3 regions of the Metabacillus indicus genome follow, and region 1 is predicted to be linked to each of the others. Evidence: predicted binding sites of a transcription regulator. Region 1 holds the regulator's gene; each other region holds the start of a gene.
What was found. Region 1 encodes LexA, which represses DNA repair genes until DNA is damaged. Its sites were predicted from a motif close to CGAACATATGTTCG; they were not measured.
Positions count from the first base shown of each region.

Region 1 (3,285 bases):
TTTCAACCGCCCGCTGCATACCTCTTTTAATTTTCAGATTATGGATCTTCCGCTGATATTCTTCAACAATGCTTACAATTTCCAGAACCATGGAATCGGCTTCAGACAAAAAAAGCTTTCCATTCTGCGTGGCCGTATAGATCGTAATGCCTTCTTTTGCGAAAAAATGAATAAGGGCGATGCGGGCGTTCCCTCTCCCCAGTCTTGTCTCATCCTGAATAACAATGGCGTCAATTTTCTGTTCCTTTATACAGTCAAATATTTCAAAAATACCTTCTCTTTCAACCTCATATCCGCTCGCCTGTTCCTCAATAATCTTTTCCACATTCATGCCATGTGCTGCTGAAAGGGCCAAAAGTTCTTCTTTTTGCCGGGCGAGTGATGTCTCTTGTTCTTCTTTTCTAGTGCTGACTCTGCAGTAGATGATTGCGTTCAGTGTTCTCACTTCCCTATTTTCTTGATGCCAGCTGTGTCCCGTCATGGTAGGTTTGTTTATCAATAGGAAGAACCACAGAATCTCCTGACTTGATCACAGCTGTCGGCAGTCCGTTTTTATCCTGAACCCATTCAACGAAATCGGTTTTGGACATGCGGTGATGCTCTTCATATTGATCTGCAAGGCTCCATATACTGTCACCTTCTGCTATTTCAATGGATACATAATGATCAAGGCTTTCTTTTTCTCCTGTGTATGATAATGCAAAGACAGCTACAATGACAACTGCAAAGAAAGAAATAACGTAAGATAATGAACCTTTCAACTCAATCCCCACCTTAATAGAATGTTTGTTCGTATATTTGATAGTTTCAGTATAATGCGAACAAACGTTTCTGTCAACGCCATTTTTCGAACTTATGTTTGTATATGCAGGAAAAACATGCTATAATCAACATAAATTACAGGACGCGAGGTGGATAAAATGACAAAACTTTCAAAGAGGCAGCAGGATATCCTCACTTTTATTAAGCTTGAAGTACAAAAGAAAGGATATCCGCCATCAGTCCGTGAGATCGGCGAAGCAGTGGGCCTTGCTTCGAGCTCAACTGTGCACGGCCATCTTGCCAGGCTTGAAAGCAAAGGGCTGATCAGACGGGATCCGACAAAGCCGAGAGCGATCGAAATATTAGAAGATGAGACAGCGATGATTCCGCGTTCAAGCGTGATTAACGTTCCTGTAATCGGGAAAGTAACAGCCGGTTCCCCGATCACAGCCATTGAAAACGTCGAGGAATATTTTCCTCTTCCAGATACGTTCGCCGCATCCGATGATCAGATCTTCATGCTCGAGATTATGGGAGACAGTATGATTGAAGCCGGTATTCTTGACGGGGACATGGTTATTGTCAAACAGCAGAACACTGCAAACAACGGGGATATCGTTGTTGCCATGACAGAGGATGATGAGGCAACTGTCAAACGTTTTTTCAAAGAGAAAGATTACGTGCGCCTTCAGCCGGAAAACTCTACACTTGAACCGATTATTCTCAGACATGTTGTCATCCTGGGAAAAGTTGTTGGAGTTTATAGAAACATACACTGAAAACTTTGCTTTTACAGGCAAAGTTTTTTTATTTGCCTGTTTTGCAGCCTTCTCTCAGGGGAACATAATAATAAAAAAAAGATGAGAGGGTGCCTATGACAAAAGAACCGGCCATTCTGCGGGCGAATGCCCAATTTATTTTTCCTTTTTCATGGGACAGCGACTGCATCTCCCAGCTGACTGATGAACTTAAGGCGAACGGATTTGAATTTTTCAGCATTAACAGCAGCGCCCAGCAGACAAAATTTTACGGAGAGAAAACAAGTCTTCCCCATAAACGCCTGAAACATTATTTTATGCCGTACATAGAACAGATTCTCTTTCCGGATCAGCATCAGGATAAGGCTATAAATCGATACTCAAAATCCTTTGACAGAAAATGCACGCTTCGTACAGCTGTAAATGAATATTCTTTCAATGTCCACTCAATCGATCTGTATATATGCCCTTTTTCTGTCGGAATGATCACCATAAGGACAGAGCTGACATCAAACAGCAATACATGGTCACTGAGCGATGCACTCGATTTTATGGATCACTTCAGGGTTCTTGAACCATTTATTACAGAAGAAAAAGGAACTGTTCTTCATTCAGGACTGGGCACTTACGAAAAGATTCAGGATTTTATTTTTGAAGAGCTGTGCCCCTCTGTTGTCCCGTATATAGAAAAAAGTGAAAACAGCCAGTCAACTTACCTTGGAAGCCTTCCCTACTTTATTGACGAGAGAATGTTTGTCAGCAGTTATCTTTTGACAGAAAAGGACGCAGAGATTTCTTCGGATACTCTTTTTCGAATAGGCCACATAAATGGCTATGATCAAAACGGCAGGCCGTATATGTCCGCAAGCAATTCCGCATATATAGACCACTATCTTAAGGATCACATTTACGACAGGTGGTCACCCGGCAGCTTTCACGTTGTGAGTGATCATACATTCACTAAAATTACGAATGATGTGGGTCAGGAGAACGTGACCGCGGAAGAAATGGTTGGACAGCTCTACTACAATCTCATCCTGCATCTTTTCTATAAAATTGTTCTTCTAAAGCTTTCATACAGCTATTCACAGCTCTACATTGATCAGAAACAGGATAAAATGGAAGGTCTGATCCGCTCGATTGCTAATTTCACCGCTAAGTATATCTTTTCAGAAATCAGCAGCAGAACGGAAGGCCAGGAGCTTTCTGTTATGATGAAAGACAGGTTCAAAATTGAGACCCTCTATAAAGAAGTGAAGAATACGATGGACAGTCTTTATCAAAACCAGGAGAAGCTGGCCAGCAAACGCCACAATTCCCTGCTGCTGATCCTTACTACTTATACGGTTATTTCCGGAATCTATGGCATGAACCTTGTCATTGAGGACTGGAAAGGCAGCATAAGCTGGAACAAGCTTGCAAATTACTCTATTTTTGAATACATTTCACTCGTGGTCGCTTTATCCGGGATTGCAGTTGGTTCCATACTTGCCGTAATAGCCATAATGAGGCTGCTGAAGGACTATCTTCAAAAAAGAAAATCAGATGGAATTGACTAAAAAGCTTGATTGTGCAAAAAAACCTCAGCAGACAGCTGAGGTTTTTGAGTGTGATTCTTAGTATTGAGACATGTACTGCTCGCGTTCCCATGGGTGAACTTGAGTGCGGAACATATCCCATTCGATTTCTTTCGCTTCTACAAAATGCTCAAACAAATGCTCGCCAAGTGCGTTGATGATTACTTCGTCTGTTTTCAGAAGATCAA
Region 1 covers NZ_CP176757.1:1,987,475-1,990,759, reverse strand. The annotation lists gene ACK1LH_RS09945 (recombinase family protein) at 1-436, opposite strand, end outside; gene yneA (cell division suppressor protein YneA) at 450-761, opposite strand; gene lexA (transcriptional repressor LexA) at 921-1,541, shown strand; gene ACK1LH_RS09930 (hypothetical protein) at 1,637-3,079, shown strand; gene glnA (type I glutamate--ammonia ligase) at 3,137-3,285, opposite strand, start outside.

Region 2 (3,285 bases), 650 kb from region 1:
TGAATCAAAAATTGAAAGACCGCTATGTCGTCATTACCGGTGCATCGGGCGGAATCGGCGAAAAAATGGCCGCACTCGCAGCGGCAAGCGGCGCACATCCAATCCTGATTGCAAGACGGGCTGACCTGCTTGCCGCAGCAGCAAAACGAATCTCTGATCAATATGGCGTCACCTGCACGTATTATCCGCTCGACGTAAGCGACCTGGACGCTGTCGCGCAGACGTTCGCCCGGATTTTGGACAGTGTCCCTCAAATTGATGTGCTCGTCAACAACGCCGGCTTCGGCATCTTTAACACAGTGGAAGAGGCTACACTGGATGAAATGACCTCCATGTTTGAGGTGAACGTATTCGGACTAATTGCCTGCACCAAAATGGTCCTGCCGGGGATGAGAGCACGGAATGACGGACATATCATCAACATCGCCTCACAGGCCGGAAAGCTCGCAACACCAAAATCAAGCCTGTACTCAGCAACAAAGCATGCGGTTCTCGGCTTCACAAACAGCCTCCGGATGGAGCTTGCCGGCACCGGCATTCACGTCACATCCGTCAACCCGGGGCCGATCCAGACGAATTTTTTCAATATTGCAGATCAAAGCGGAACGTACGTAAAAAATGTTCAGCGCTTTATGCTTGATCCTGATAAAGTATCTGAAAAAATTGTCAGCGCCATGATGACCGAAAAGCGCGAAATCAACCTGCCCGGCTGGATGAATGCCGGCAGCAGCTTTTATCAGCTCATGCCGCGCGTGTTTGAAAAGCTCGCGGGGAAAGCATTATCCAAAAAGTGAAAACAGCCTGCCGGCAAAGGCAGGCTGTTTTTTTCTGCTACAATTCCTGATTCGTCACAAACCCGTACACAACATCTTCGACCGTCTCAAACCACTCCGAATCCTCCTGCGCCCGCTTCTGCATCACTTTTGCAACAAGTTCTTCTTCCTCTTTTTTACTCAATGATCCGTGCAGCTCATACTGCTGAAAAGACTGCAGAATCATCTTCAAAATCCATTTTTCGTTCATGTTCCACCTCGTTCTATCCTGATTATAAGGAGGATTGGGGGAGATGCCAAGCGGGGGTTTTTGTGGGGGGGCAAGGGTCTGATTTAGCGGCTCCGCCTTTTGTGTTGGGCCAGCAGCTCCATAGGGTCACCCGGAAAAGAGGGGCGGGAGACTTTTGAGTACCCTCAATCTTTGGTTTCTGAGTTTTGGTGGTACGATACTGGCTTTTTAGTGCCTTCAATTTATGATTTTTGTGTTTTGAGGGTACGAATCCGGGCTTTTAGTGCCCTCAATTTTTGGTTTTTGGGTTTTGAGGGTACAAATCTGGCTTTTTAGTACCCTCAATTTTTAAATTTTGGTTTTTGAGGGCACGATACCGGCTTTTTAGTACCCTCAATTTTTGGTTTTTGGGTTTTGAGGGTACAAATCTGGCTTTTTAGTACCCTCAATTTTTAAATTTTGGTTTTTGAGGGCACGATACCGGCTTTTTAGTACCCTCAATTTTTGAATTTCGGTTTTTGAGGGTACGATTCCGCTTTTCGTATTGTCTAGCTCCGCCTCCTAGTCCTTCTGTCAGAACAAAATCCCCGAAAAAGTCAAAATCGGACTTTTCCGGTGATTTCTTATCTGACTGCCAGGCCTGAACAGTCGGCTCCGCTTTTCGTGTTGTCCAGCTCCATCGCCTAACTCCTCGGCCAAAAAGGATCCGACGGAAAAAGCAAGACCGGCTTTTTCCGTCGGATCCTTTTCTGTCCTTCGGAGCTAAACAAGGCGATTCCGCATTTCGCGTTGTCCAGCTGCACCGGCCAACTCCTCAGTCGGAACAAAATCCCCAGAAAAGGCAAGTTCGGCCTTTCCGTGTGATTTCTTATCCGCCAATCGGAGCTAAACGGCCGATTCCGCTTTTCGCATTGTCCAGCTCCGCCTCCTAGTCCTTCTGTCAGAACAAAATCACCGAAAAAGTCAAAACCGGACTTTTCCGGTGATTTCTTATCTGACTGCCAGGCCTGAACAGTCGGCTCCGCATTTCGTAGCAAAAACTACCATTGAAATCGAACGTATATTCGCTTACTATTAGCATATACTGAATGGGAACATATATTCTGTTGTGAGGAGTAAGAACGATGATTGAGGATTACAGCCAATTTCCAAAACGAAAGATTCTGTGCATTGATATGAAGAGCTTTTATGCCAGCTGCGCGGCGGTTCTGGAAGGTCTTGACCCGCTTACGTGCCATTTGGCGGTGGTTGGTGACACAGAAAGGCAGGGAAGTATTGTCCTGGCGGCTTCGCCCTGTCTGAAAAAAGATTTTGGCATCAAGACCGGATCCCGTCTGTTCGAAATTCCGAAAGATTCCCGCATTCGGATTGTGAACGCAAAAATGGCTTCTTTTGTCCGTATTTCGACTGAACTGACGCGCCTGTTTCACCGGTATGTCCCGAAGGATGCCATCCACACGTACAGTGTCGACGAAAGCTTCATCCAAGTTGACGGAGTGGAGGGGATTTGGGGAGATGCGTGGGAGGTTGCTGCAAAAATCAGAGATGATATGGACCGTGAATTTTCGCTGCCGTGTGCAATCGGCATCGGACCCAATATGCTGCTTTCGAAAATCTGCCTTGATCTTGAGGCAAAGAAAAAGGGCATTGCGGAATGGACGTACGACGATGTAAAGGAAAAACTGTGGAAGGTGCAGCCGCTCCGGGAAATGTGGGGCATCGGCAGCAGAGTCGAAAAAACGCTGAACCGGATGGGCATTTTCAACGTAGGGCAACTAGCGGCTCATCCGCTTGAAGTACTTGAGAAAAAGTTCGGGATTATGGGCAACCAGCTTTATTACCATGCCTGGGGCGTTGATCTCTCTGAAATTGGTGCGCCGATTCTGCAGGGGCAGATCAGCTTCGGGAAGAGCCAGATTCTCATGCGGGATTATCCTGATCCGGAAGAGGTACAGCACGTCATTCTTGAAATGTGCGAAGAAGTCGCAAGAAGGGCGCGCACGCACAGGAAGGCAGGCAGGACGATCAGTCTCGGCATCGGCTACAGCCATGATGAGCTTGGAGGCGGATTTCACCGCTCACGGACGATGGAACGGCCGACCAACATCACAATGGAGCTCTACGAAACATGCCTCGCCTTATTTGAACAATTTTACGCACATAAAACTGTCCGGAAAATTTCGATTGCCCTCTCCAACATTGAAGATGATTCCGAAATGCAGCTCGATTTATTCCAGCCAAACCGCGAAAAAGAACAGATCCTTGGCTATGTCATGGACTCCA
Region 2 covers NZ_CP176757.1:2,633,023-2,636,307, reverse strand. The annotation lists gene ACK1LH_RS13445 (SDR family NAD(P)-dependent oxidoreductase) at 1-794, shown strand, start outside; gene ACK1LH_RS13440 (YqzH family protein) at 832-1,023, opposite strand; gene ACK1LH_RS13435 (DNA polymerase thumb domain-containing protein) at 2,127-3,285, shown strand, end outside.
Region 2: ACK1LH_RS13435 (DNA polymerase thumb domain-containing protein) is a predicted target of LexA. The motif match lies at 2,056-2,069, and genes of this name have one in related genera.

Region 3 (3,285 bases), 1.7 Mb from region 1:
GTGGAAAGCTTATACACTTTTTGCGTCGTTGACGTGAGTCCTTCATAAATAGACATTACATCATCGCGGTAGGCCATATTCATATTGAGTGTGTACATCCCCATGCTCACTTCTTTTAAAATACGGAGAAACATGATGTCAAATCCGTTGTCATAAAGCTTTGGAGCCTGCAGATTCACATCATTCTCAGTAAACCCCTTAGGAATCGCAACGCCCTCCTGCTCAAAAATGCCTTCCATTTTTGTGACGAAGTGATTGAGTTCCTGCCAAAGACCGCCCATAATATTTTTCGCCTGCTGGTCATCTGATTTTTCCATGAAGTATTCCAATACGCGTAAAATCATTGTTTTTTCCTGATATGTAAGCCACAGTGTCCCAATTTCAGACGAACTGAGCGGATATTTATTATTCAAGGTCCATCCCTCCATAGAGCTAGTTTCTTCATTGAAAAGCAGAATTATGAACAGTTGCGCCAAAACGTAATCAGATTGTCAAAACCTTCATAGCATGTGTGCGTTTTTTGCAGGGCATTAATTTGATATAATGTTTGAATGGAACCTGATTGTTAGGAGGAACGGCTATGTATGATGTGAGCGAGTGGAAGCATGTATTCAAACTCGATCCCGATAAAGAAATAAGCGACGCTGCACTCGAGAAAATATGTGAGTCAGGAACAGATGCCATCATTGTCGGGGGAAGCGACAATGTAACGATGGATAATGTGTTAAACTTAATGTCCCGAATCAGAAGATACCTTGTGCCGTGTGTGCTTGAGGTATCAGAGATTGAGTCGATCATGCCCGGTTTTGATTTGTATTTCATCCCGTCTGTGATGAACAGCAGGGATGCAAAATGGGTAATGGGGCTGCATCATGAGGCGGTAAAAGAATATGGAGATCTTATGAACTGGGATGAACTCCTCGTGGAAGGCTACTGCATTCTGAACGGGGACTGCAAAGCAGCCAGGCTCACAGATGCAAGGACTGAATTGACTGCTGATGACGTGGTCTCATACGCAAGACTGGCTGAAAACATGTTTCACATGCCGATTTTCTATCTGGAGTACAGCGGAACTTATGGCGATGTGAATGTTGTGGAGGCGGCAGGCAAAGTGCTTTCTGAGACAAAACTGTTTTACGGAGGCGGCATTCAGACGCCTGAACAGGCAGCCGAAATGGCCGAGCATGCCGATGCCGTTGTTGTCGGCAACATTATTTACGAGGACCTGGAAGCCGCATTGAAAACGGTAAAAGCGGTAAAACCATAATTGCATAACACTCAGGTGATGAGATAAAATAAGAACATACGTTTGATATAAGGTGGTGTCCGGAACGTGCAATTTTTAACAGATCAATTATTAAATGGCTTGAATGACATGCAAAAGGAAGCGGTCAAGGCAACGGATGGACCGCTCTTGATCATGGCAGGCGCGGGGAGCGGAAAGACAAGCGTTCTCACAAGAAGAATCGCGTACCTGATGGTTGAAAAGGGCGTCGCTCCGTGGAATATCCTTGCCATTACATTTACAAATAAAGCGGCAAGGGAAATGAAGGAGCGTATCGGAAAGCTGCTTGGACCAGGAGCAGATGATATCTGGATTTCTACATTCCACTCGATGTGTGTAAGAATTTTAAGACGTGACATCGACCGGATCGGCATCAGCAGAAATTTCTCGATTCTGGATACGACAGATCAGCTGTCCGTTATTAAGCAGATCTTGAAAGACCGGAATATTGATCCGAAGAAATTTGATCCCCGCAGCATGCTGGGAAGCATCAGCAATGCGAAGAACGAACTGATCACTCCCGAGGAATTCGAAAAAACAGCGGGCGGCATGTACGAGCAGGTTGCAAGCGACGTATATAAGGATTATCAGAAAAAACTGCTCAAAAACCAGTCTCTTGATTTTGATGACTTGATCATGACGACGATTCAGCTGTTTCAGCGTGTGCCTGAAGTGCTTGAATTCTACCAGCGCAAATTTCAGTACATTCACGTGGATGAGTACCAGGATACGAACAGAGCGCAGTATCTGCTCGTGAAAATGCTTGCATCGCGTTTTCAGAATCTGTGCGTAGTCGGAGACTCGGATCAGTCGATTTACCGCTGGCGCGGAGCTGATATTGCGAATATCCTCTCTTTTGAAAAAGATTATCCGTCTGCCAGTGTGATTCTGCTTGAGCAGAACTACCGCTCGACACAGCGCATTCTTGAAGCGGCAAACGGCGTCATAAAAAATAATATGAACCGCAAGGCGAAAAATCTCTGGACTGAAAATGATGAAGGACAGAAAATCAGCTACTACCGTGCGGACAGCGAATCGGCCGAAGGGCAGTTTGTGGCGGGCAAAATCAATCAGCTCGTCTCCACACAGGGCAGAAAGCTTTCAGATTTTGCGATTCTTTACAGAACGAACGCCCAGTCCCGTGTCATCGAGGAAATTCTGCTGAAGTCGAACATCAATTATACGATTGTCGGCGGCATCAAGTTCTATGACAGAAAAGAGATTAAGGATATCCTCGCTTATATGAGACTGATTGCAAACCCTGATGATGACATCAGTCTGGCACGCGTCATAAACGTGCCAAAACGCGGTGTTGGAGCGACTTCTGTTGACCGGATTGCCCAGTATGCGGCAGATAATGATCTGTCCCTCTTCGGGGCGATTGAACAGATTGAGTTTGCCGGTGTCAGTGCACGTGTAGTCAGTGCGATGGTAGATTTCCGCGAACTGATCCGGAACATGGCCAACATGCAGGATTATCTGTCTGTCACGGAGCTAGCAGAAGAAGTGATTGAGAAAACAGGCTACCGCGACATGCTGAAAACGGAGAAAACGATCGAAGCGCAAAGCCGCCTCGAGAATATCGACGAGTTCCTGTCTGTTACCCAGAACTTTGAAAAGAACAGCGAGGATAAGAGTCTTGTTGCATTCCTGACTGATCTTGCTTTAGTGGCGGACATTGATAAATTAGACGATGATGAGGAAGCCTCTAAAGAAGCGGTCGTGTTAATGACGCTTCATTCTGCAAAGGGCCTTGAGTTCCCGGTAGTCTTTTTGATGGGCGTTGAAGAAGGCGTCTTCCCACACAGCCGCTCTCTTATGGAAGAAGAGGAAATGGAAGAGGAGCGCCGCCTTGCCTATGTCGGCATTACCCGTGCAGAAAAAGAGCTGTTTATCACAAATGCGAAAATGAGAACTCTCTTCGGGCGGACGAGCATGAACCCTGAATCAAGATTCATATCTGAAATTCCATCCGCTCTGATTGAAAATCTGAATGAAGT
Region 3 covers NZ_CP176757.1:325,383-328,667, forward strand. The annotation lists gene ACK1LH_RS01840 (DUF3231 family protein) at 1-413, opposite strand, end outside; gene ACK1LH_RS01845 (heptaprenylglyceryl phosphate synthase) at 581-1,267, shown strand; gene pcrA (DNA helicase PcrA) at 1,376-3,285, shown strand, end outside.
Region 3: pcrA (DNA helicase PcrA) is a predicted target of LexA. The motif match lies at 1,299-1,312, and genes of this name have one in related genera.